Regions from separate parts of the Rhodococcus sp. PAMC28707 genome, predicted to be linked through region 2. Evidence: riboswitches for the same ligand, from Rfam matches in the RefSeq annotation. Region 2 holds a riboswitch; the other holds the start of a gene.
The links. A riboswitch is a leader RNA that binds a small molecule or an ion and turns the genes downstream of it on or off. The one in region 2 is predicted to bind cyclic di-AMP.

Region 1: linked by a shared signal. The riboswitch ahead of E5720_RS19545 (C40 family peptidase) and the one ahead of E5720_RS06055 (transglycosylase family protein) in region 2 are both predicted to bind cyclic di-AMP.

The regions. Positions count from the first base shown of each region.
Region 1 is NZ_CP039253.1:4,280,134-4,292,059, forward strand. It holds gene E5720_RS19500 (cytochrome bc complex cytochrome b subunit) at 201-1,955, opposite strand; gene E5720_RS19505 (ubiquinol-cytochrome c reductase iron-sulfur subunit) at 1,952-3,136, opposite strand; gene E5720_RS19510 (cytochrome c) at 3,133-3,966, opposite strand; gene E5720_RS19515 (heme-copper oxidase subunit III) at 4,110-4,721, opposite strand; gene E5720_RS19520 (hypothetical protein) at 4,873-5,358, shown strand; gene trpD (anthranilate phosphoribosyltransferase) at 5,467-6,540, shown strand; gene E5720_RS19530 (Lrp/AsnC ligand binding domain-containing protein) at 6,568-6,843, opposite strand; gene E5720_RS19535 (DEDD exonuclease domain-containing protein) at 6,896-8,626, opposite strand; cyclic di-AMP (ydaO/yuaA leader) riboswitch at 9,160-9,320, shown strand; gene E5720_RS19545 (C40 family peptidase) at 9,309-9,896, shown strand; gene E5720_RS19550 (C40 family peptidase) at 10,260-11,321, shown strand; gene E5720_RS19555 (hypothetical protein) at 11,344-11,926, shown strand, end outside.
Region 2 is NZ_CP039253.1:1,337,065-1,348,990, forward strand. It holds gene E5720_RS06040 (cold-shock protein) at 1-171, opposite strand, end outside; gene E5720_RS06045 (hypothetical protein) at 315-533, shown strand; gene E5720_RS06050 (YccF domain-containing protein) at 550-921, shown strand; cyclic di-AMP (ydaO/yuaA leader) riboswitch at 1,159-1,385, shown strand; gene E5720_RS06055 (transglycosylase family protein) at 1,394-2,008, shown strand; gene E5720_RS06060 (hypothetical protein) at 2,069-2,257, opposite strand; gene E5720_RS06065 (helicase-associated domain-containing protein) at 2,319-4,589, shown strand; gene E5720_RS06070 (DNA repair helicase XPB) at 4,693-6,348, shown strand; gene E5720_RS06075 (DUF3239 domain-containing protein) at 6,371-7,039, shown strand; gene E5720_RS21940 (hypothetical protein) at 7,048-7,251, opposite strand; gene E5720_RS21945 (LLM class flavin-dependent oxidoreductase) at 7,323-7,730, opposite strand; gene E5720_RS06085 (pyridoxal phosphate-dependent aminotransferase) at 7,898-9,070, shown strand; gene E5720_RS06090 (AraC family transcriptional regulator) at 9,079-10,095, shown strand; gene E5720_RS06095 (VOC family protein) at 10,103-10,528, opposite strand; gene E5720_RS06100 (alpha-ketoglutarate-dependent dioxygenase AlkB) at 10,613-11,236, shown strand; gene E5720_RS06105 (3-deoxy-7-phosphoheptulonate synthase) at 11,202-11,926, opposite strand, start outside.

The DNA of each region.
Region 1 (11,926 bases), 1.8 Mb from region 2:
TTCTCAGAACTCGATAACTTGTGGGAACTCGATGTTTCGGGGTCTGTAGATAGATCTGCGCCAGGCGGGGGAGGGGAGGGGTGTGTCCGATGTAAGCCTGGGTGGACTTCGGGACCGGACACCACATGCGACTCGGGCCTGAGACGCGAAAAAGGGCGACACCCGATGGGTGCCGCCCTTTTTATGTTCGTCGAGAACCTCTAGGTCTCGCTCTCACTGTCTTCGCGATCTACAGCATGTTTTGCGGAACCGTTTCCGTTGCCGTTTCCGTTGCCGTTGGCATGACCGTTCGAATGACCATTGGTTCCGTTGCCGTTGGTCCCATTGCCGTTCGAATGACCATTGAGCTGGAGCTGATAGTTCTTCAGCATGTTCAGCTGCTCGACCTCGCCGTGGTGGAGAGCTTCTTCCAGAGCCTTGCTCTCAGCAACCGGATCTGGTCGGAACAGTGAACCTGATCCTGGCTTTCCAGCAGAGCCGAGCTTGTTCATCTTCTTCGGAATCGCTGCACCCTGATATTCGAGCGGGATCGGGTGTCCGTGGCTGTCGACCGGCCCGAGTGGCTGGTGAACCTCGACGTACTGGCCGTGCGGCAGACGCTTGATGATGCCGGTTTCGATGCCGTGATCGAGGACCGTGCGGTCACTGCGCTGCAGGCCGATGCAGAACCGGTACGCCACGAAGTAAGCGATCGGAGGCAGAATCAACATTCCGATTCGACCGATCCACGTCATCGCGTTGAGCGAAATGTCGAACTTGTACGCGATGATGTCGTTGACACACGAGATGGTCAAAACTATGTAGAACGCCAGGACCATTGCGCCGATCGCCGTACGGACCGGCACGTCGCGTGGGCGCTGAAGCAGGTTGTGATGTGCCCGATCGCCCGTGAGGCGTTTCTCGATCCACGGATAAATGATCATCACCGTGAAGACCAGACCCATGATCAGCGCGACAGCGAAGACTGCGGGAATCGTGTAGCGACCTGCGATATAGATGTCCCACGCGGGCCACAGTCGAGCCAGGCCGTCTGTCCACATCATGTAGAAGTCGGGCTGAGAGCCGGCAGAGACCTGAGACGGGTTGTACGGTCCGATATTCCAGACCGGGTTCACCTGGACGAGGCCACCCATGAGTGCAAGGACACCGAACGTGACGGCGAAGAATGCACCGGACTTGACGGCGAAGACCGGCAAGATGCGGACGCCGACGACGTTTGTCTCGGTCCGGCCGGGTCCGGGGAACTGCGTGTGCTTCTGGTACCAGACAAGCGCGAGGTGAGCTGCGATCAGCGCCAAGATGATGGCGGGTAGCAACAGAACGTGCGCGACGTACAAGCGCGGGATAATGATCGTGCCCGGGAAGTCGCCATCGAACACCAACCAGTGCAACCACGTTCCGATGACAGGAACACTCATCGAAATGCCGGAGAACGCGGCACGAAGGCCGGTGCCGGACAGCAGGTCGTCGGGAAGCGTGTAGCCGAAGAAGCCTTCGAACATCGCCAGGATGAGAAGCAAGCAGCCGATGACCCAGTTGGCTTCACGCGGCCGGCGGAACGCACCGGTGAAGAAGATGCGCAGCATGTGAACGATGATCGAGCAAGCGAACATCAGCGCTGCCCAGTGGTGAATCTGCCGCATGAACAGACCACCGCGGACCTCGAACGAGATGTTCAACGCTGTCTCGTATGCCCGAGACATCGTGACGCCACGGAGCGGTTCGTAGATGCCGTTGTACTCGACCTCGCTCATCGACGGGTCGAAGAACAACGTCAAGAACGTGCCTGAAATCAACAGGATCACGAAGCTGTAGAGCGCGATCTCGCCGAGAAGGAATGACCAGTGAGTCGGGAAGACTTTGTTGATCTGTCGGCGTATGCCAGGTGCCAAGTGGTAACGACTGTCTACGTCGTCGGCCTGCTTCGCAGCGAGGGCTTGCAGTGAAGGACTCATGAATCAGTCTCCGGTCTACGCTCCCAGAAGGCGGGTCCGAGGGCTTCGATGTAATCCCCGGTCGCTACTAGGAAACCTTCTTCGTTAACGGTGATAGGCAGCTGCGGCAGAGCGCGGGCAGCCGGTCCGAAGATCGGCTTGGCGTACTCGAGCGCGTCGAACTGCGACTGGTGGCACGGGCACAGAATCCGATTGGTCTGCTGCTCGTACAGCGACGTCGGGCAACCCAGGTGGGTACAGATCTTCGAGTAGGCGAAGTAGTCGCCGTAATTGAAGCTTTCCTGGTTCTTGCGCTTGATGACCTTGGCCGTGTCCTCAGAGCGGAGACGGATAAGCATGGTCGCGTTGCGAATTCCACGAAGTGATTTGAGCAAGGCGTGATCGTCGTCGCGGTCGGCCTCGCGGAATGGAAATACTGTTTCCATGGCTCCGGCATCCATATCCTCTGGGCGGACCAGAACAACGTCATGGGGACGACCGGTATCGCGCCGAAGGTAGATCGTTTCTCCAGGGTAGCGCGGAGTCCAGCCGGAGACCCATAGAGGAGATTTGTCACCCTCGGCCCACGGGTTCTTGACCAAGCCACCGAGGGGAAGAATGGCCATGATTCCGAGTGCGCCGCCGCCGAAGAACAACGAGCGCTTGATCACCTTGCGTCGTCCGATGGTCGACGTGTCGAGCGAATCGCTCAGCTGGGCAACGACAGTCTGTCGGTCCACCTCGGAGGAGGATCCGTCGTGGCGATCCTGAATGGAAACCTCTTCAGGAATGAACTTCTTGGTGAACTGGACAGCACCGACACCTACACCGAGGATTGCGAGACCCATGGTCAGGCCGATCAGCGGGGTATAGAGGGTGTACTTCCAGTAGCTCTCTTCGCCGAGTCCGGCATACTCCCAAGGCCAGAACAGATAGATCGCGATAAAAGCGACAGCAGAAACGCCCGAAAGCGCGAACCAGAACGCAACATTGCGTTCAGCGCGCTTCTCGGCGCGTGTGCCCTGCACTGCCCAACGATCTCTACGGAATGCAACATCGACGTGGTCGAGATTAGTGCCCAGCGTCACCAGCTGGTCACGCGTCATTCCGGCGAGTTCCTCGTCGGTGTACTTCTTGTTCACGTCCACATTGTTCCCGCCGGTCTGCCCGGCGTCCGCGCGTCCGGAATCACCGTCACTCATGACCTCGCTCCGATCCACAACGTTGCGCCGACGACGGCACCGATTCCGATGATCCAGATTGCCAGTGCCTCGGTACCCGGGCCGAAGCCGCCGAGTCCCCAGCCACCTGGCGCAGTCGTATCCTGCGCTGACTTCACGTAAGAGATGATGTCGATCTTTTCTTCTTGCGTCAGTTGACGGTCCGAGAACTTAGGCATGTTCTGCGGGCCCGTGACCATGGCCGTGTAGATCTCCTGCTCGGAAGCTGGTCCGAGCGAAGGTGCGTACTTGCCCGAGGACAAAGCACCGCCCTGACCGGTGAAGTTGTGGCACGACGCGCAGTTGAGCCGGAAGAGCTCGCTGCCGCGGGCAATATCACCGCCGGAAAGCGAAGACTGCGCTACTTCGCCGTTGCTGTCGAGAAGCAGGGTGGGGCCGCCACCGTTCGCCTGGACATATGCGCCCAGTGCGTCGATCTGCTTGTCGTCGAACTTCGCCGGCTTGCGTTCAGCCTGCGCTTCGTTGCGAACCGCAGGCATCCGACCTGTCGAGACCTGGAAGTAGACAGCGGCTTCGCCGACACCGATCAGGCTGGGTCCACGGTCCTGCACACCCTGCAGGTTCACTCCATGGCAGGTGACGCAGGACGTGTCGTACAACTGCTTACCTTCGCGGATCAATGCGGCTGAATCCTGATCGGCCGTCGCCACCTGCGGGGTGGGGGTCAAAGCCGACGCAAGAAAGCCCGCGCTGATGAGACCCATCATGAGTACTACTGCGCCTGTCACACGGCGGCGAACCCTGCGCTGCCGCCGACTCTTCACTGCTGAAGGAGAACCGGCTGACGTCATATCTGTGTTGTCGCCGGGTGATGCTGGGGGAGATGAGCTCATCTTCTATCCCTTGTCGTGTCGGGACGGACTGAACGCCTGGGATTGATTCCTGACGTTCATTGTTGTCGACGAAATCGAGATACTTGCTTCAACGATATTCATCAGCGGATGAAGTAAATGGTGGCGAACAGCGCTATCCAGACGATGTCGACGAAGTGCCAGTAGTACGACACGACGATCGCAGCTGTTGCCTGAGCGGGAGTGAACTTACTGACCAGCGTTCGCGTGATCAGGAAGACGAAAGCGATGAGTCCACCGATCACATGGAGGCCGTGGAATCCGGTCGTGATGTAAAAGACCGAGCCATAGACGCTCGAAGAGATCGTGGTGCCTTCTTCCACCAGGTGGTAGTACTCGTATCCCTGGCCGGCGACGAACAACGTCCCCATTATCAACGTGATGATGTACCAACGTCGCAGTCCGAAGACGTCACCGCGCTCAGCGGCGAATACGCCTAGCTGGCAGGTGAAGGAGGACGCGATCAGAACGGTTGTCACCGGTACCGCGAGACCGAGGTTCAGCTCGGTCGGTTCCGGTGGCCAAATGCCGTTTGCCTGCGCCCTCGCGACGAAATACATCGCAAAAAGTCCAGCGAAAAACATTAGTTCGCTCGACAACCACACTATGGTGCCGACGCTGACCATATTAGGACGGTTCAGCGAGTGCACGCGTTGGGTGATTGCCGATCCTTGTGTCCCTACAGCGCTCGTCACAAAGAGAAGTATGACTGCCCGTAGTACCGATTGCCTACCCGGGTCCTGTGTTGGCGCGTCGCAACCATCGGCGCAGGCTCTTTCCCCAGTAGAGGCGCTGGTCGGCGGCACCGGTCACGCTTGGGTGAGGGCGTCGTGGAAGGGTTGCCTCATGTCAACGAACGGTAAGACGGGTTGGTTCCGACGGTGGTTTTCGCGCGCTCGGTCGATCCCACTCGACCCCGCCAGAACCGATTTGCTCGTCGTGGCATCGTCCTTCGACGATGCCGTGCCATGTTCTGCGGCGTTGGAACGCGGTACACAACAGAATGCATGGGTGGAGGATGCGGAAGTCGTCCTTCGGCACCACCTGATCCTGCCGCCGGACCTGATCGACGACGCGGCGGCGATCGCTGCCCAAGACGGTTACGAGCGGGCCCCCGGTTCGATGACGATGGATTCGCCCGAGATCAACGGCTACCAGCCCGCCGTCGATGGAGGCGTTCCGATCATCCTGCAGCGCATACAGGTGCTGGACGCGCTGCACTGCTCACAAGAGCGTTCTCGCATGGCTGGGCTCGCGCAACGCCGCGGTGGAATCGTTTTGGGCTGGGACGCCTTACAACCTGGTTCCGACGCAAGCCGCGTCGCTGACTAAGCTTTCGCCACATTGCGAACCTATGACGTAGTGCAACCGCGTCATAGGTTCGGTCGGGCCACACCGGTGCCGAAGATATGGCCGTCAGTTCAGGAAGGCACGGAAATGATGACCGCACCGATCAACGACGAGTCGAGCAGGACCTGGAAGAGCATTCTGGGGGCCTTGACGTCGTGGGTCGATTTGTCGAGTGCCGATACGGCCTGGGCGATGGACGAGATCATGTCCGATCACGCCACCGCCGCGCAGATTGCCGCCTTCGGGGTGGCCCTCAAGATGAAGGGACCTACTCCGGCAGAGGTGGGTGGACTCGCCGACTCGATGCTCGCGCATGCCTCTCTTGTCGATAGTGAACCGAATTCGGTGGACGTCGTCGGTACCGGTGGCGACGGTGCAGACACGGTGAACATCTCGACGATGGCCGCGATCGTGGCGGCGGCAGCGGGTGCTCCGGTGGTCAAGCATGGGAATCGAGCGGCATCGTCACAGAGCGGTACGACCGATGTTCTGGAAGCACTGGGAGTCAAGTTCGGTCTGGGACCGAGTGGAGTTGCCGAAAGCGTTCGCGATGTCGGTATCGGGTTCTGTTTCGCCCCGGTATTCCATCCCGCGCTGCGGTTCGCGGGCCCGCCGCGGAAGGAGATCGGCATTCCGACGGTTTTCAATATCCTTGGTCCACTCACCAACCCCGGTCGGCCGCGATCAGGGTTGATCGGGTGCGCATTCGAGGCACTGGTGCCGGTTGTCGCAGGGGTGTTCGCCGGTCGTGGCACGAGCGCTCTCGTGGTCCGCGGTGACGACGGCCTCGATGAGATCACGATGTCCACCACTACCAGCGTGCACGTCGTTTCCGGAGGCATGGTCACTGCAACGACGATCGATCCGAAGGACTTCGGGTTCGACTACGTACCGCTGTCGGCGCTCAAAGGCGGTGACGCCGCGTTCAATGCGAGAGTGGTGCACGCGGTTCTAGCAGGAGAGACCGGCCCGGTGCGCGACGCAGTTCTATTGAACGCGGCAGCCGCGCTGACTGCTTACGCCGGAATAGCCGAAGGAATCGATGCCGGCGACATCATCGGTGCTCTCTCTGCAGGGTTGGTGCGCGCAACGAAGGCTGTCGACTCCGGTGCGGCAGCGACACTGCTGGCCCGATGGGTGAGCCGGTCGAACGAGCTGGATTGATCCGACCGGCTTCGGCGCGGATGTGCCTCACTCGCCGATCGAAAACCCCGCGTCGATATCGGCGCTCGAATACGACTGAAACGCGATGTGCGTCGCAGTATTGAGGACGCCGGCCACCTTGTTGATCCGTTGCGTCACAACCTCGGCGATCTGCTGATGATCGCGAACCTTGACGATGGCGATCAGGTCGACATCTCCCGCACACGAATAGACCTCGGACACACCGTCGACGTCCGCCACTGCTTGCGCGGTCTCGGGGATGGCACTTGCCTCGGCGTCGATCATGACAATGGCGTGGATCATGGGTCTCCCTCATTCGATGCGCGAACACGCGTACGTTGCGACTCCCCGGAGCTTAGAGGGCGTACCGGTCGGGGTACGGCGACGCGCTGTACTCGTGGCGGGATGCTGCGCGAGAAATACTGCACCATTCTTTCCACGCCCCAGCGCCGTATACCGGCTCGGCGTACCCGTCGGTGGTCCGCACTATGCGGACGCCGTCGGAGTCCAGCCACCGGGCAATGAGGCCCACCTCCTCGGGCGATGCGCCGCGCAGCGGAGTGGCGTCCGGGGTGACGGTCTCGGCGGCGGCGGTGATGGCCTCCACGGCCGGCATCGGGTGTACGCGACGCGCGGTGGTAGCCGCGCCCGCCAGCCGCCCGTTGCGAATCACTGCGAGTTCCCATCCTCCTTCCGCAGTTTTCCTGGCGGCTACGAGTTCGGTGATGGCTGCGACCGCGGCGAGACGGTGCATTCTTCGGATCATGTCGGCGAGAACGGTGAGTCGATCACGCAGACGGGCTGCCGATTCGAAAAGCTCGGTGTCGGCGAGTTGTGTGACCCGTACTCGCGCCGCGTCCAACATGGAGTTGTCGACGCCGTCGATCAAAGCGTGGAATCGCGCGGGATACACCGAGTAGTCGTCGGGCGAGAGCACACCTGCCGTCGCTGCCGCGCAACCGCCCACCGCGGTCGGTGGGCAATTCTGTCCGTGTGTGCCGGTGCGTGGGATGCGATTGGAGCAGGTGCGGATCGAACCGAATTCGGAGATGAGCGCCGCGGCGTCCGCGGCATCACTTCGCGCTGTGAAGGGCCCGAGTGAGCTGGTCGTCGGTGTTCTGACGACGGAAAGCCGTGGAAACGCTTCGACCGTCGTGGTGATCCACCATCCCTTTTTGGGGAACTTCGATCGGCGGTTGTACGGCGGGATGTGCGCGCTCAACAACCGGAGTTCACGTACACCTGCTTCGAGACCGTGAGCACACTCGACATAGTCGACATCGACAGCAAGGCCGACCATCTCCTTCATCCGGCCGCGAGTTTCCGAACCGGTGAAGTAGTTCCGGACTCGACGTTGCAGATTGGTCGAGGTACCGACGTACAAGACCTCCTTGCCCGGCCCCGTGAACAGGTATACCCCCGGGGTCCGGGGGAGGTGGGCGGCGAGGGATCGCTTCGCACGCTGTCCGGCTGAGACATTTGGGAGATAGTCGACGAGTTCGGCGTAGCTGTGCACACCCTGATTTCCGACACGCTCGATCAGCGCGTGCAATACGTCTACCGTCGCGCGAGCGTCGTCCAAGGCGCGGTGAGTCGGTGTCGTGCTGACGTCGAACAACGATGCGAGTGCCGACAATTTCACTGATGGGGCCTCGTCGCGGGTGAGTACACGACGCGCCAGTTTGACGGTGCACAAAACTTGGAACTTGGGCCAGGCGATATCCAGTCGGCTGGCAGCGGCTCGGAGAAAACCGGTGTCGAACCCCGCATTGTGGGCGACGAGGACTGCGCCCCGTGCGAATTCCAGGAAGCCGGGAAGTACACGCTCGATGCGCGGTGCGTCGATCAGCATCGCGGAGGTGATTCCGGTCAGCTCGACGATGAAAGGCGGAATCGATCGGCCTGGATCGACGAGTGTGGCGAACTCTCCGATCACCTCACCTCCACGGACCTTGACCGCCCCGATCTCGGTGATCGCTTCGGTATCGGCGCTGCCGCCCGTCGTCTCCAAATCGACGACCACGAAAGTCGTCTGATGTAGCGGGGTGTCCAGTTCATCGAAAGTCAGCTGGATCGGAAGGGTCACAGGACAGGACGGTAGATGGCGGTACCGACAGAATCCTGCGTTGTCGTTTTCGTGGAAGGCGTGTCGTACCTCGCCGATAAGTTCGCCCGAAACAAGTCGGAAGTTCGGGCTGAAACACAAAAGAGACGAGGATCACATGATGGTGGATTGTAGTGACTGCAGGGTTCGAGACATCGCGTGCGGAGACTGCGTCGTAACCGTCCTTCTCGGAGCTCCGGGAGTGGCAGGTTCGGCGGGTGTAGATGTCTGGTCTGCAACGTCGAAAATAGACATCGACCAGGCGGAACTAGGTGCTGTCGGGGTCCTGGCGGAGGTCGGGCTCGTCCCATATTTGCGTTTGGTCGTGGAGAACGACGACGCCCACCGGGGTGCTTCGTTACCGTCCTGTGATTCAAGCCCGGATCGACGTGCGATGTAGTCCGGTTTTCAGATTTTCGAGCCTCTTCGGCGCGTCGGGGTCGACACGGGGGGATGCCATTTCGTAACCTTCCTGAGACCTTGCGGAGTCTCGCCAGTCCAGACAGGAGTGGCGTCGCAAGTCACCGCCTAATCGGGTACTCGTCAGAGTGGCCGTACCGGGAACCCGATTTCTACTGGGGTGAATCCCGCCGGATCGCATTTTGCGAACGGTGGGTAGGGCTGATCTTCCCAGCCCGAACCCGTCAGCTAACTCGGTCGGCGGATGAGTGGAAGAAACGGAGCACAACCTCTCGTGGCGTCACATACTTCAACCCGCCAATTGCGTCGAATACTCGTAGCCGGTGCGATCACTGCCGGCGCGGTCATTTTGCCCGCTGCCCCCGCAATGGCGGCCCCCATCACGATCCCGGGTGTCGGTACGTTCGAAATACCTGAGATCCCGGGCTTGCCCCCGTTGCCGGCTGTCCCTGGACTCCCCGGCGCGCCGGCACCCATCGCTCCGCAGGTCACTCCGGCTGCGAAAGCAGTGCAGGCCGCAGAGTCCAAGGTCGGGTCCCCGTACGTTTACGGTGCATCCGGTCCTGACTCGTTCGATTGCTCCGGTCTGGTTCAGTGGGCATACAAGCAGGCCGGCGTCAGCTTGCCCCGTACGAGCTACGACCAGGCGTCCGCTGGTGTTCCGGTATCCCAGTCCGATCTTCAGCCGGGAGATGTCGTCTCCTTCTACGGTGGATCGCATTCGGGTATCTACGCAGGCGGCGGCAACGTAATCCACGCATCCACCTCGGGTGTTCCCGTCAAGGTTGCACCGGTGTCGTCGATGCCGTTCGACGGAGCTCGTCGATACTGAGTCGTGTGATCGGTACGCAAACAGCATCAGGACCCGGTCTTGCCGGCCGCGGACCTGGTGCTGTTTCGTCGTTTCGCCGGGCCGAGGCGTGCTTGTCCGCCCCTGGATCCGGTCTTGGTTGGACACTGGCGTGACGATTCCGTAATCTTGCCGAGTCCTGACGGTGTAAAAGTCCGAATGTTCGAAAAGTTCCGCTGTATCCGACTTCATTCTCGCCCACGTAACGAAACTGATGGGTAGAGTTTGTTTTCAGCCAATCATGCGCACTTCAGTCGTTTGTGCACTGATGAGCGAACGTCGCAGCAAATCTGCACTGCGCCATTGCTTCATCGACACACCTGCAAGAACGGAGAGTCACCTTCTGTGGCGACACCGACAGTCAAGAATGTTGCTCGATCCAAACGCAGCGTCCTCGCCGCTGCAGCCTGTGCGCTGTGTCTACTCGTCGCACCGGCCGCAACAGCCCAGGCGCAGCCGGGAATAGACAGTGCATCCGATGCGCAGACGCGGTTGTCGGACCTTGCTCGTGAGTCCGAGCAAACGACGGAGGCGTTGCACAACGCGCAAATAGATCTCGATGCCAAGACTGCAGTGCAGCGCGAAGCAGAGTCCGCCGTCGAGACTCATCAGAGCGCGCTCGCGGTCGCCGAGGCGGCGTTGGCCGAGCTGAAGCCCGCTGTGGACAAAGTGGCCAACGTCAACTATCAGGGTGGTCGAACGAACAGGCTGTTCGCCGTGATGGTCAGCGATTCACCCCAACAACTGTTGGACCAGATGTCGGCCCTCGACATCATTTCCGCGGAGACTTCCAGGCAGGTCGGGCAGTTCAAGCAAGCGACGACCGATGCCGCTGCGGCCGAGGAAGCCTCCCGTAGCGCTGCAGACGCGGCGCGCGCGGCTGCAGATCAAGCCAAAATGGTCAGCGACGATCTGCAGGCCAAGCAGAGCGAACTTCAAGGGCAAACGGCAGAAGTAATGGCGGCGTTCAGCGCGCTGTCCGGCGCCGAACGGAGTGACTACGCGGGCAGTCCGCTACCTCCAGGATTCGACCTGTCGAAGATCATCGCGGGATTGGTTCCGGGATCGGGGTCCGGCGCTCTGCAGGCAGGTCTGACGCAGATAGGTAAACCGTATGTGTGGGGCGCTACCGGACCCGATGGCTTCGACTGCTCAGGGCTGGTCGTGTGGGCCTACAAGCAGGTCGGCAAGACGCTCCCGCGGTCCAGCCAGGCGCAAGCTGCCGGCGGAACCCCAGTCGATCAGAAGAGCCTCCAGCCAGGCGACGTCGTTCTCTTCTATCCGGATGCCTCGCATGTCGGCCTGTACGCCGGTAACGGCAACGTGCTGCATGCCTCGACGTTCGGGGTGCCGGTGAAGGTTCAGTCGATGGCGTCGTTCCCGTTCTACGGTGCGCGCCGGTACTGACAGCTCCAGCTTGGTTCACTCGATGACTGTCCGCCGATCTTTATCGGCGGCAGTCCTCGTCGGCGCTCTTGTATGGGTTTCGGGATGTACAGCCTCCGGCCCGCTGGCCGAGTCGACGATGCCTATGCCTATGCCCTCGAATCCTTACGAGGAACAGCGCAGGGCGGGCGTCGAACAGCTTCTGGTGGATTGGGCGGATGCGGTTTCCTCCAACGACGATGCTGAACTGCAAGCTCTGGTCGATCCGGCAGCGTCGCCTGAGTTCCTGCAATCGCTGATCCGCACCGCATCGAACCTCTCGGATGTGCCGCGGTCCGAGTGGGGCTACGAAATCGTGGACGAGCCGGAAACACCCGTCCCTTCCGAAATTGCCGAGCGTGTGGGGGCCGCCGACGTGTGGGCGCCGCCGGTGGTTCTTCGGTATGGCATCGACGGGCCGGATGACCTACCGACCCGCAGACCGATCTCGTTGCTCGTGGCCGAGCGCGACGATAGATGGCGACTGGTGTCCGACACAGACGTACCAGGTATCGACCGACATACCTGGCGGGGACCGTGGGACTTCGGGCCGGTAACGGCCACGCCGATCACGACGGCCGGGGGAA
Region 2 (11,926 bases):
AGGCCCACGGCGTCCTGCGGCCATACCGAACTCGACGCGCTGACCTGCTTTGAGGCCCTCGACACCCGCTGGCAGCGCCGACGAGCGGACGTAGACGTCCTCTCCTTCTTCTTGCGAGAGGAAGCCGAATCCCTTGTCGACGTCGTACCACTTCACCTTGCCGGTAGGCACTGCGCTCACCCGTCCATTTGTCTCGGTAAATAGCCTGTTTTGCACAAATTTCGCGTCCAACAGCGGTGTTGGACGCGAATGACCCAGCATAGCGCGAAGGAGTGCTCGGCAGCACGCCGGTTTGTCGGGCTACCGTTACCGACGTGGCTGATCAAACACCCCGAAACGGCACGACCCTTCTTCGTATCTCGTTGGCGATATTTGCGATCGGGTTGATCGCGATAGTCGCCATCTTCGCGGTGCCTGCGCTTTCCGGCGACGACCCCCCACTGTGGCTTTATCTGACCGCAATGATCTTCTCGCCCCTGGGCTTCGTGCTGGCGATAGTGTTTGCATTGCTGTCCGGCCGGCGGGCGAGATAAACAGGGGGGGCACCACATGCGAGTCGTTCTCAACATCATCTGGTTGATCTTCGGCGGACTATGGCTGGCTATCGGCTACTTTGCGGCGGGCATAATCTGCTGCATCCTCATCATCACGATCCCGTTCGGTATCGCGTCGTTCCGCATCGGCGTCTACGCCCTGTGGCCGTTCGGCAAGACGATCGTCGACAAACCGACATCGGGGGTCGCGGCGGTCGTCGGCAACGTAATCTGGCTCATCGTTGCCGGCATCTGGCTCGCCATCGCGCATGTGGTGTCGGCGATTGCGATGGCGATCACGATCATCGGCATTCCACTCGCCGTCGCGAACCTCAAAATGGTCCCCATCTCACTCATGCCGCTCGGCAAGGACATCGTCGACTCCTGACACTCCAGCCCCATTCGCGGATGGGTGTGACTTCCATCACATAACAGCCAGGTAACGGACGCGCAACAAGCAGGGGTTCAACGAGCAGCAACGCCGCTAGCTGCACATTCGGCCGATGACGAAAACTGTGCTGGGCCGCACATCCGGACAACTCGAAAAACCAAGAGTTACCAAATAGTGACACTCCGCGGGAATTTCAGTACGGTCGTCCACGGCTGAGAAACTTCGGCTGAATCCGGACCCGCAGCGCCAAACCTCGTCCCGCGGGAACGGACCCCCACAAGAACACCCAGGGGACGAGGACGGGGGACCCACACGTCCTCTCGGATAACCGGAAATTCACTACCTCGGCAGAGAATTTCCTTGGGGTGAAGCCCACGCACTTCCACTTGGAAGCGCTGGGCCGGGCTACCTCTCAGCCCGAACCCGACAGCTGACCTCGCAGGCGCCTGTGGAGAGGATTTCAACTCGTATGAGCGGACGTCATCGCAAGCCGACCACCACCGGCCGGACCGTAGCCAAGGTCGCCGTCACCGGCGCCATCATGGGCACAGCAGGCATGGCCTTCACCGGCACCGCCAGTGCAGCCCCCGATTCCGATTGGGACCGCCTCGCACAGTGCGAAGCAGGCGGTAACTGGGGCATCAACACCGGAAACGGATTCCAGGGTGGCCTGCAGTTCTCGCCGAGCACCTGGAGTTCACATGGCGGCGGGCAGTATGCCGCCACCGCGAACCAGGCCAGCCGCGAAGAGCAGATTGTCGTCGCCGAGAAGGTTCTCGCCTCGCAGGGTTGGGGCGCATGGCCTTCCTGCTCGTCGAGCCTTGGCCTGAGCAGTTCGCCCAGCGAACGCAGCGCGCCTGCATCCCCACAGTCCGCTCCCGAGGCACCCAAGCTCCCCGACCTCACGAGCATCCCCACCATCGACGGCAGCGCCGAGGTAATCGACGGCATCACGAGCGCCGTTCAGACCGTCACGAACGATCCGGCGATCGCTTCGTTCATTCAGAACGCGACACAGGGCATCCAGCTCGACCCACAGGTCGTCAATTTCTACCAGGCAAACAAGGCATTCCTGCCTCAGTAGAAACCCCACACCATAGAAAAAGGCCCCCGATCACTCGGGGGCCTTTTTCTATGGTCGGAATTAACGGTTGATGACGGTCACTGGATGGGCGTACAGCAGTTGGTCCACGGGCAACGGAAACTCGGTTTCCTCGCCGAACGGCGACAAGCTTCCCGAGCGCGAGGACGCCAATTCACTGACCGCATGGTCGCCGCGAGCGGTTTCCGGCCAGCCTGGATCTACGTAGGGCTTCTTCGACTTGTTCACCATGGGACCATTTTGACACCTGCGCTGCACCCAAAGCCAGTCCAGGTCTCTAATCTGGTAGTCGATGACCGATACTGCAGTGCCTCCAGACCTCGCAGCGTGGCTTTCTTCACGGACCGATAACGAGCTCGTCAGCATCCTCACGCTGCGACCCGACCTCACCGTGCCACCACCGACGACCATCGGCGTACTCGCCGGACGGGCCGAACAGCGTGCCTCGATCCTGCGCTGCGCTGACGCACTCGACACGTTGGCGCTGACGATTCTGGAGATCCTTGCGCTCGAGGGCGCCCACGAAATGCCGGTCGACCGCGAGCGACTCGATGCTGCTGTCGGCAAGCGAGCCACGACCAAGGCCGTCGACAAAGCCCTCGGATTTCTGCGAGAACGAGCACTCATCTGGGGAACGGGCTCGATTCGGATGCCGCCGGCGGCGCGGGATGCGGTCCCGTGGCGAATCGGGCGACTACTCGACCCGACCGACGACCTCACCCCCGAGCGAATCACCGACGCGCTCGCTCGAATTGGGGAAGGTGAACGCACCCTGCTCATGACACTGGCTCGTTCATCACCGACTGGACGTACCAGGGATGCTGCACCGGGCACGTCCGAGGATCGTCCGGTGCAGAAGCTACTGCGCGCCGGGCTGCTGATCTGGCTCGACGAACAGACTGTAGAACTCCCTCAGCAGGTTGGCCAGGCCCTACGCGGCGAGCCGATTTTCGATCCGACGTCGCTGACGCCGCCGAAGCGCGCCAGCATCAAATACCCCCTCACCGACGTCAATGCTGCCGCAGCGGGTGAGGCCCTGGAACTGATTCGGCATTGTGCCCTCATCATCGAAGCACTGTCGATCACGCCCGCCCCCGCGCTCAAAGCCGGTGGCCTGGGCGTACGTGAAGTCAAGCGCATCACCAAGGCAACCGGGCTCGACGAACACCGCGTCAGCCTGCTTTTGGAAGTGCTGGCAGCTGCATCGCTCATCACCAGCGGAACCCCCGATCCGCTGCCACCCAACGATTCGGGCGAGGACTACTGGGGTCCGACCCCAGCCGTCGAACCGTGGACCACCGCGACTCCGGCATCCCGATGGCATACCCTCGCCGCGGCATGGCTGGATGTACAACGTGCGCCCTGGCTGATCGGGATGCGTGACCCCAACGACAAACCGGTTGCCGCGTTGTCCGAAGAAGTGCGCTCCCCTGCTGCTCCTCGCGACCGTCGAACGATTCTCGAGTTCCTTGCCGAACTGGGCCCGGGCAATGCCATCGCCGAAGGCGAGGTCTCGCGCGGCCTCGCCTGGCGTCGACCACGTGCAATGTCGCGATACGCGCTTCGGCCGGTATCGAAGATGATCGGCGAGGCGACGGCTATGGGCATCGTCGCCCGCGGAGCGCTGTCGACGCCGGGTAAGGCGCTCCTGCACGGCGGCGACGCCGAGGCCGCAATGCGTGCTGCGCTGCCCGAACCGATCGATTACGTCCTGATTCAGGCCGACCTCACGCTCGTCGCGCCCGGTCCCCTCGAGCCCGATCTCGAGCATAGGATCGAACTCGTCGCCGATGTCGAATCCGCGGGTGCTGCGACGGTCTATCGGATCACCGAGAACTCCCTTCGCCGGGCGCTCGACGTCGGAATGAGTGCGGCCGAGCTGCACGCATTGTTCGCCGCGCACTCCCGTACGCCGGTCCCCCAGGGATTGACCTACCTGATCGACGACGTCGCCCGCCGTCACGGCCGACTACGCGCGGGGGTCGCTGCGTCGTTCGTGCGATGTGAAGATCCGGCCCTGCTTGCCGAGGTACTGACCTCTGCTGCTGCCGAACAGCTCGCGCTACGCGCGCTCGCACCGACGGTCGCGATCTCCCAGGCGCCGCTCAACGAAGTCATGAGGGCGCTCGACGCGGCAGGTTTTGCACCTGCAGGTGAGGACGCCAACGGCATCATTCTCGATCTGCGCTCGCGCGGCGCCCGGATTCCGCTACACCGAGTTCGCTCTGCTTTCAGGGCGCCTGCCATCGCCACCGACGAGCAGCTCACCCGTCTCGTCTCGGAACTACGCGCCGGCGATCGTGCATCTCGTGCGGGTGGGCGCCCAGTCCTTGCCGATGGGACGCGCGCCACCGGATCGGCGACGATGGCGTTGCTCCACACCGCGCTGAAAGCTCGGCGAAGTGTCTCGATCGGGTATGTCGACGCGCAGGGGGTCGCATCGCAACGCATCGTCGATCCTGTCAATGTCGGCGGCGGCCAGCTCGACGCATATGTGTCGGCAACCGGTGAGGTCCGCCGGTTCACCTTGCACCGCATCACCTCGGTCGCACTGATCGACTAGGCGCCGAGCGCCGAGCATCACATGGCGCCGAGGGCGCTGTATCAGGACAATGGAGAAGTTGCGCACTTTCTTCCATGCAACGCGAAGTTCTCTAGGAGGAACTGTGACCGACGGCCCCCTGATCGTCCAGTCCGACAAAACCCTGTTGCTCGAGGTCGATCACGAGCTCGCAGGTGCCGCTCGCGCCGCCATTGCTCCGTTCGCCGAACTCGAACGTGCTCCCGAACATATTCACACGTATCGGATCACTCCGCTTGCTCTGTGGAACGCGCGAGCCGCGGGCCATGATGCCGAACAGGTCGTCGACGCGCTCGTCAACTTCTCGCGTTACGCCGTTCCGCAGCCTTTGCTCGTCGACATCGTCGACACGATGGCGCGTTACGGCCGGTTGCAGTTGGTGAAGAGTCCGGTCCACGGGCTTTCACTGATCAGCCTGGATCGCGCTGTGTTGACCGAGGTCATGCGGCACAAGAAGATCGCTCCGATGCTCGGTGCAATGGTCGACGAGGACACCGTTCTCGTCCATCCGAGCGAGCGTGGCCACCTCAAACAGCTGCTGCTGAAGATCGGCTGGCCCGCGGAGGACTTGGCCGGTTATGTCGACGGCGAGGCGCATCCCATAGAACTCGACACCGAGGGCGGTAAGTGGACGCTGCGCGATTATCAGGCGATGGCCGCTGATTCGTTCTGGGCCGGTGGCTCCGGCGTCGTAGTACTTCCGTGTGGTGCGGGTAAGACGATGGTGGGCGCAGCCGCGATGGCCAAAGCCAAGGCGACGACGCTCATTCTCGTCACCAATACCGTCGCCGGCCGTCAGTGGAAGCGTGAGCTGATCGCTCGTACTTCGCTCACCGAGGAAGAGATCGGTGAGTACTCCGGCGAGCGCAAGGAGATTCGCCCTGTGACGATCGCCACCTACCAGGTGATCACGCGTCGCACCAAGGGTGAGTACAAACACCTCGAACTGTTCGATTCCCGTGACTGGGGTTTGGTGATCTACGACGAGGTCCACCTGCTACCCGCGCCGGTGTTCCGGATGACGGCAGATCTGCAATCACGTCGCCGCCTCGGGTTGACCGCAACGCTGGTGCGCGAGGACGGCCGCGAGGGCGACGTCTTCTCGCTCATCGGGCCGAAGAGGTACGACGCTCCGTGGAAGGACATCGAGGCACAGGGGTGGATCGCACCCGCCGAGTGCATCGAGGTCCGGGTGACGCTGACCGACGCCGAGCGCATGGCGTATGCGGTTGCCGAGCCCGAGGAACGGTACAAACTCTGTTCGACGGCCCACACCAAGGTGGCGGTCGTGAAGTCGATCCTCGCCAAGCACGAAGGTGCGCCGACCCTGGTGATCGGCGCCTACCTGGATCAGTTGAACGAGCTCGGCGAGGCACTGAACGCGCCGGTGATTCAAGGTTCGACGAAGAACAAGGAACGCGAGGTGCTGTTCGATGCCTTCCGAAAGGGCGAGATCCCGACCCTCGTGGTGAGCAAGGTCGCGAACTTCTCCATCGATCTACCGGAAGCCTCTGTGGCAGTTCAGGTTTCCGGAACTTTCGGCTCACGTCAGGAGGAAGCACAGCGACTCGGACGTCTGCTGCGTCCGAAGCACGATGGCGGTCAGGCGCACTTCTACTCCGTCGTTTCACGGGATACGCTCGACGCCGAATATGCAGCACACCGGCAACGATTCCTGGCCGAGCAGGGTTATGCGTACCGAATCACCGACGCGGACGACTTGCTCGGTCCTGCCATCTGACATTCGTGCTACTAATGAGCATGTGCGCCGTTTCCAGTTCCCTGTCGATGTAGCCCATGCCGCGTCGGTGAACGAGACGATGGCAGATGTTCGCAGGCTCAGAGTGTCTGCGATCGTCACGTCCGTCGTGTTGATTGCCGTCGCGGCATGGTTCTTCTGGATGGCTCATCCGTGGTCGTACATCCTGGGTGCGGTGTTTCTCATCGCTGCAGCGACCTCGCTGTGGGTCACGGTATGGGCACCTCGCAAGGTGGGCGCAGTCGAGGACCTCTACGCGAAGGGGCAGCTGATTCCGGCTGTCATCGCCGAGACCCGTCCGCGGGGGGTCACCATTCTCGCTCTGCTGGACATCGCGAAGCCCGACGCCCAGGCACGGCACTATGTGCTCGTGACCAGGAGTATTCGCGCCCTACCCGGCCATGAACTGGTCGAAGGGGAACTGGTTCCGTCGATCGCGGTGCTTGCCGACCGGACCACGAACACCACCGGTGACACCTGGCAGATGGTCTCCCCCATGCCCATTGCCTGGGGAACCACCGACGCGTCCGTCATCGAGCGAGCCACAGCGGAGATCACCGAACCCGAATGGTCCCTGCTCCTTGCGAACATCGGCCTGTCCGAGAAGGTGCGTGCGGCCGACAATCAGCAGCTGTTGGTCGATCCACACGACCTGCCCGAGGACCTTCGGTAAGTTCGGGCTCAGGCGAGTGCCGGGATAACTTCGCGCTCGAACAGTTCGATCCCGGAGCGATCGGAGGCAGCTTCGGGGAAATAGAAGATACCGTACGACAGCCCATTCGACTTCAGCGCCGTCAGGTTCTCGATTATCTGTGCGGGGGGTTCCGACGGCGGGTGCGTTGCGGAAATTTTCGAGAGCGGCTGCAGCTTTTTCTGCGCCGACATACTGTCCGAGCCGATCTTCGAGTTGCGTCAACCGATCCGCCACCTCCTTCTCGGTGAAACCGATAGCGCCTCTAGGTTGCTGTCGAAGTTCGTGTCACCGATCCGGTGGTCCAGGCCTGCCGAAGAATCTGAACGCTCTCGTCGAGACGGCCCAAACGCTCGCGAGGTGGCGGGAATCCGTAACCGTATGCGCGCCAATCCTGCTCGTACCAACCGGCACCGATCCCCATCTCGACGCGACCGCCCGAGATGGGGATCGACGGTGGCGGCGACCTTGGCCAGGTAGGCAGGTTGCGATAGGCCATCGCAGTGCACATCTGGCCGTGCCGGATACGTGAGGTCGACGCAGCGATCGCGGACATGAGAGTCCATGGCTCGTGCGTGGCTTCCTCGGTGGGTTCGGAGACAGTGTGGAAGTGGTCGTACACCCACAATGATTCCCATGATCCGGCGTCGGCTGCCGTAGCCAGATCTCGCATGACTCCCCACTGTGCGGAGGGTTCGATGCCGACCAGATCCAGTCGTCAGCCTCGAGGGATGAACAGTCCGAATCTCATGCAATCGACACTACCGTCGACGGGTAGGGGGGTTCTTACCTCCTGGACGAGGCGCGCGTACCGAATGCGACACCAGCTACGCTGCATGAATGCCCGCGGAGCACCGAAGTCGAACTGTCGAGCGTCTACGCCCCTTCGCGTCGACGATCTTCGCGGAGATGACAGCACTCGCCGTGGCGAGCGACGCGGTCAATCTGGGTCAAGGATTTCCCGACACCGACGGGCCGGCGTCAATGCTCGCGGCCGCGCAGGACGCTATAGCCGGCGGCCTGAATCAATATGCGCCAGGGTCGGGTATGCCGGTCCTTCGCGAGGCTATCGCCGCCGATCGCTCTCGCCGCTACGGCATCGACTACGACCCGTCCTGCGAGGTTCTCGTCACCGTCGGTGCCACCGAAGGTATTGCCGCGTCGATCCTCGGGCTCGTCGAGCCCGGTGAAGAGGTCTTGCTGATCGAGCCCTTCTACGACTCGTATGCTGCCGCGATCGCGTTGGCCGGCGCCCGTCGGTCCTCGGTCCCTCTCGTCGCCGATGGAACCGGTTTCGCCGTGGACCTCGATGCGCTCGAACGTGCGATCGGGGTGAACACCAGACTTCTCGTGGTCAATTCCCCGCACAATCCGACGGGGATGGTGTCGACTCGTGACGAGCTCGTCCGTATCGCCGAGATCGCTTGCGAGCACGACTTGCTCGTCCTGACCGACGAGGTCTACGAACGCCTGGTCTTCGAGGATTCCGAGCATGTACCCATTGCATCGTTACCCGGCATGTTCGAGCGAACCGTCACCGTCTCCAGTGCCGCAAAGACCTTCAACGCAACCGGTTGGAAGACCGGCTGGGCACTGGGCCCAGCCGAACTCATCGATGCCGTGCGCTCGGCCAAGCAGTTTTTGACGTTCGTCGGAGGAACCCCGTTCCAGCCTGCAGTAGCGCACGCGCTCACCCATGAAGGCGCCTGGGTGGACCAACTCCGAGATTCACTGCACGCAAAACGGAACGTACTCTCCACCGCGCTGACCAAAGCTGGTCTGGAGGTGAAGTCCAGTAGCGGAACATATTTCGTCTGTGCCGACGTGGCACCGCTCGGTGAGACCGACGCCCTGAAATTCTGTCGCACACTGCCCGCCAGAATCGGCGTGGCGGCCGTCCCCGTCACTGCGTTCGTCGATCATGCCGAGCCGTGGAAGACTTTGGTGCGCTTCGCCTTCTGCAAAAAAGACGACGTGCTGGCCGAAGCGTCGGACAGACTGCTGAGACTCTGACAACCACCATGACCGCCAGAACCATCCCCGTCGCTTTCGTCGTCAATGCCACTGCTCTCGCGGCGAGCAGCGGCGTCGATCTGTCGTATCCACTGTCGATCGCGGGAATCGGGCCGGAAACGTTGAAGGATCCGCGAGCACGACTCACCGCCGAACAGGTCACACTGTTCACTCAGTCCGCATGGCAGATCACCGGTGACGAGCTGTTCGGATTAGCCTCGACGCCCATGCGACGCGGCAGTTTTCGCGTCATCTGCCAGACCCTCATACACAGTCCCGACCTCGCGTCGGCGTTGAACCGGATGACGGAAACCACGCGAGTACTCTCGGGACTTCCGCCCATGACGATCACTCGCGGTGAGAGCACAACGCGATTGACGATGCCGCCGGTGGACAACACTCATCTGCCGGAGCAGGCCAGGGAGCGGGCCGGCCAATTACTGACCGACTTTCGAATGTTGCTGGTACATCGCTTCGCCGCGTGGCTTATCGGTGGTCGGGTGAAGCTGCACTCGGTCGAACTGCCCTACGACATGCCAGACGCAGAAACCGCCAAGCTGTACGACCGAATGTTCGGCACCCGAGTGGCATTCGGCGCATCGGTAGCAGTCCTCGAGTTCGACAATGCCGCGATGCGAGCGCCGATCGTGCAAACCGAGGCGAGCCTGACCGACTATTTGCGCGAGTCACCGAACTTGTTGTTCACTGCACGCGACTACGACAGCACCGCATCATCCCAAGTGCGGCGAGCACTCGAACTGGGGCTTCAGGGCCGCAGTCCATGTACCGACGAGATTGCCGCCAAGCTGACGGTCAGCACCGCGCACCTTCGCCGACTGTTGCGGCAGGAGGGCACGTCGGTGAACCAAATTCGCGAGGAAGTACTACGCGACGCCGCCATCTCGGGGTTGAGTCGCGGAGATTCCGTCGACGATCTTTCTCATCAGCTCGGATTCTCGGAGCCGTCGGCCTTCCGACGGGCGTTCAAGCGGTGGACCGGACAGACGCCGGGCGCGTATCGGTGAAGCACCGCTAGGAGAGGCAGAACTCGTTGCCCTCCGGGTCGGTCATCGTGATCCACGTGCTCGGGCCGAGCTGACTGCGAAAGGCAATCGATGCCCCGGCCTCGACGAGGCTTCGCGCCACAGCCTCGCGGTCTTCTCCGACCCTCATGTCGAAATGCAGCCGGTTCTTCACCGTTTTCGACTCCGGTACCCACTGAAAGAGCACGCGCGGCGCCGAGGGTCGGTCGGGATCGACGATTGCGGCGCCGATCTTCCAGACGAGCCGACCGTGAAAGAGGAGTGTGTCGTCCTCGCTCGAGTGACCGGCGTCCACCATTTCCCTGATGAACTTCTCGTCCTGTTCCTCCACCTGCCACCCGAGGGTCGCAGCCCACCATGCGGCCTGCTCATGAGGGTTGCCGCTGTCTATCGTGACTTGAATTTCGTATCCCATGCGCACACGATAGGACACTGTTGCGACAATATTTTTGCGATCGATTATTGGAACATACGTTCGAGTGACGCTATGATTTCGGTCATGAGCGTGGATCTGCAGGGGTCGCTGTTCACCGACGGCGACGAGGACTTCGGTCCACTCGGGTCCTCGGTTACCCGGCGCACGCTCACAAATGGCGCATGGGTCGATGTCCGCCCCGGATGGGCGAGCACCACGGACTTGTTCGATCGACTCGTCACCGACGTCGACTGGCGTGCCGAGCGACGCCAGATGTACGACCGCGTGGTCGAGGTGCCGCGTTTGGCGCGCTTCTACTCCGAGTACGAAAGCTGGCCCGAGGCACGGTTGCTCGAGGCCAAGTCGGCACTCGATGCGCACTATCGGGCCGAGTTGGGCGAGCCCTTCGCCACCGCCGGACTGTGCTACTACCGGGATGGATCCGATAGCGTCGCCTGGCACGGAGACAACCTCGGCCGCAGCGCCACCGAGGACACGATGGTTGCCATCGTGTCACTCGGTGCCACCCGACAACTGATGCTGCGGCCGCGTGGCGGCGGCGCATCGTTGAAGTTCACGCTCGGCCACGGCGATCTGATCGTCATGGGCGGTTCGTGCCAACGAACATGGGAGCACGCCGTGCCCAAAAGCAATCGTGCCACCGGCCCTCGCGTCAGCGTGCAGTTCCGCCCGCGCGGCGTTCGGTGACTGCGGCTGCGAGTGCGTCGAGCTGTGCCGCAGTGGTGTCCCAGTCCAGGCATGCGTCGGTGATCGACTGACCGTAGGTCAATTCGTTCGCATGACCGAGGGTCAGATCCTGCCGGCCGGCTTCGATGAAGCTCTCCAACATGAGACCGACAATCCCCTGCTCCCCTGCTGCGAGCCGTGCCGACACGTCCGTCACGACATCGACCTGCCTGTTGTGGTCCTTTCGGCTGTTGCCGTGGCTCGCGTCGATCACCACGCGCTCGGGAAGATTCGACTTCCGGAGCCGCGCGATGGTGTCGGCGACAGTGCCCGCATCGTAGTTCGGACCGTCGGTGCCGCCGCGCAGAATCACATGGCAGTCGGGATTACCGACGGTTCTGATCAACGCGGAATGACCGTCGAGGTCCGTTCCGGGGAAGACGTGACTCGACGCCGCCGCCCGGGTTCCGTCGACGGCAACCTGAACATCACCCTCGGTCGAATTCTTGATTCCGACGGGCATCGACAAGGCGCTGCACAGCTGCCGGTGCACCTGACTGGCTGCGGTTCGTGCGCCGATGGCACCGTAGCTGACCAGGTCCGCAATGTACTGAGGGGTGATGGGGTCGAGGAATTCGCATCCGACCGGAAGACCGAGACTCGAGATGTCGACTAGCAACTGGCGGCCCACACGGAGGCCTTCGTTGATGT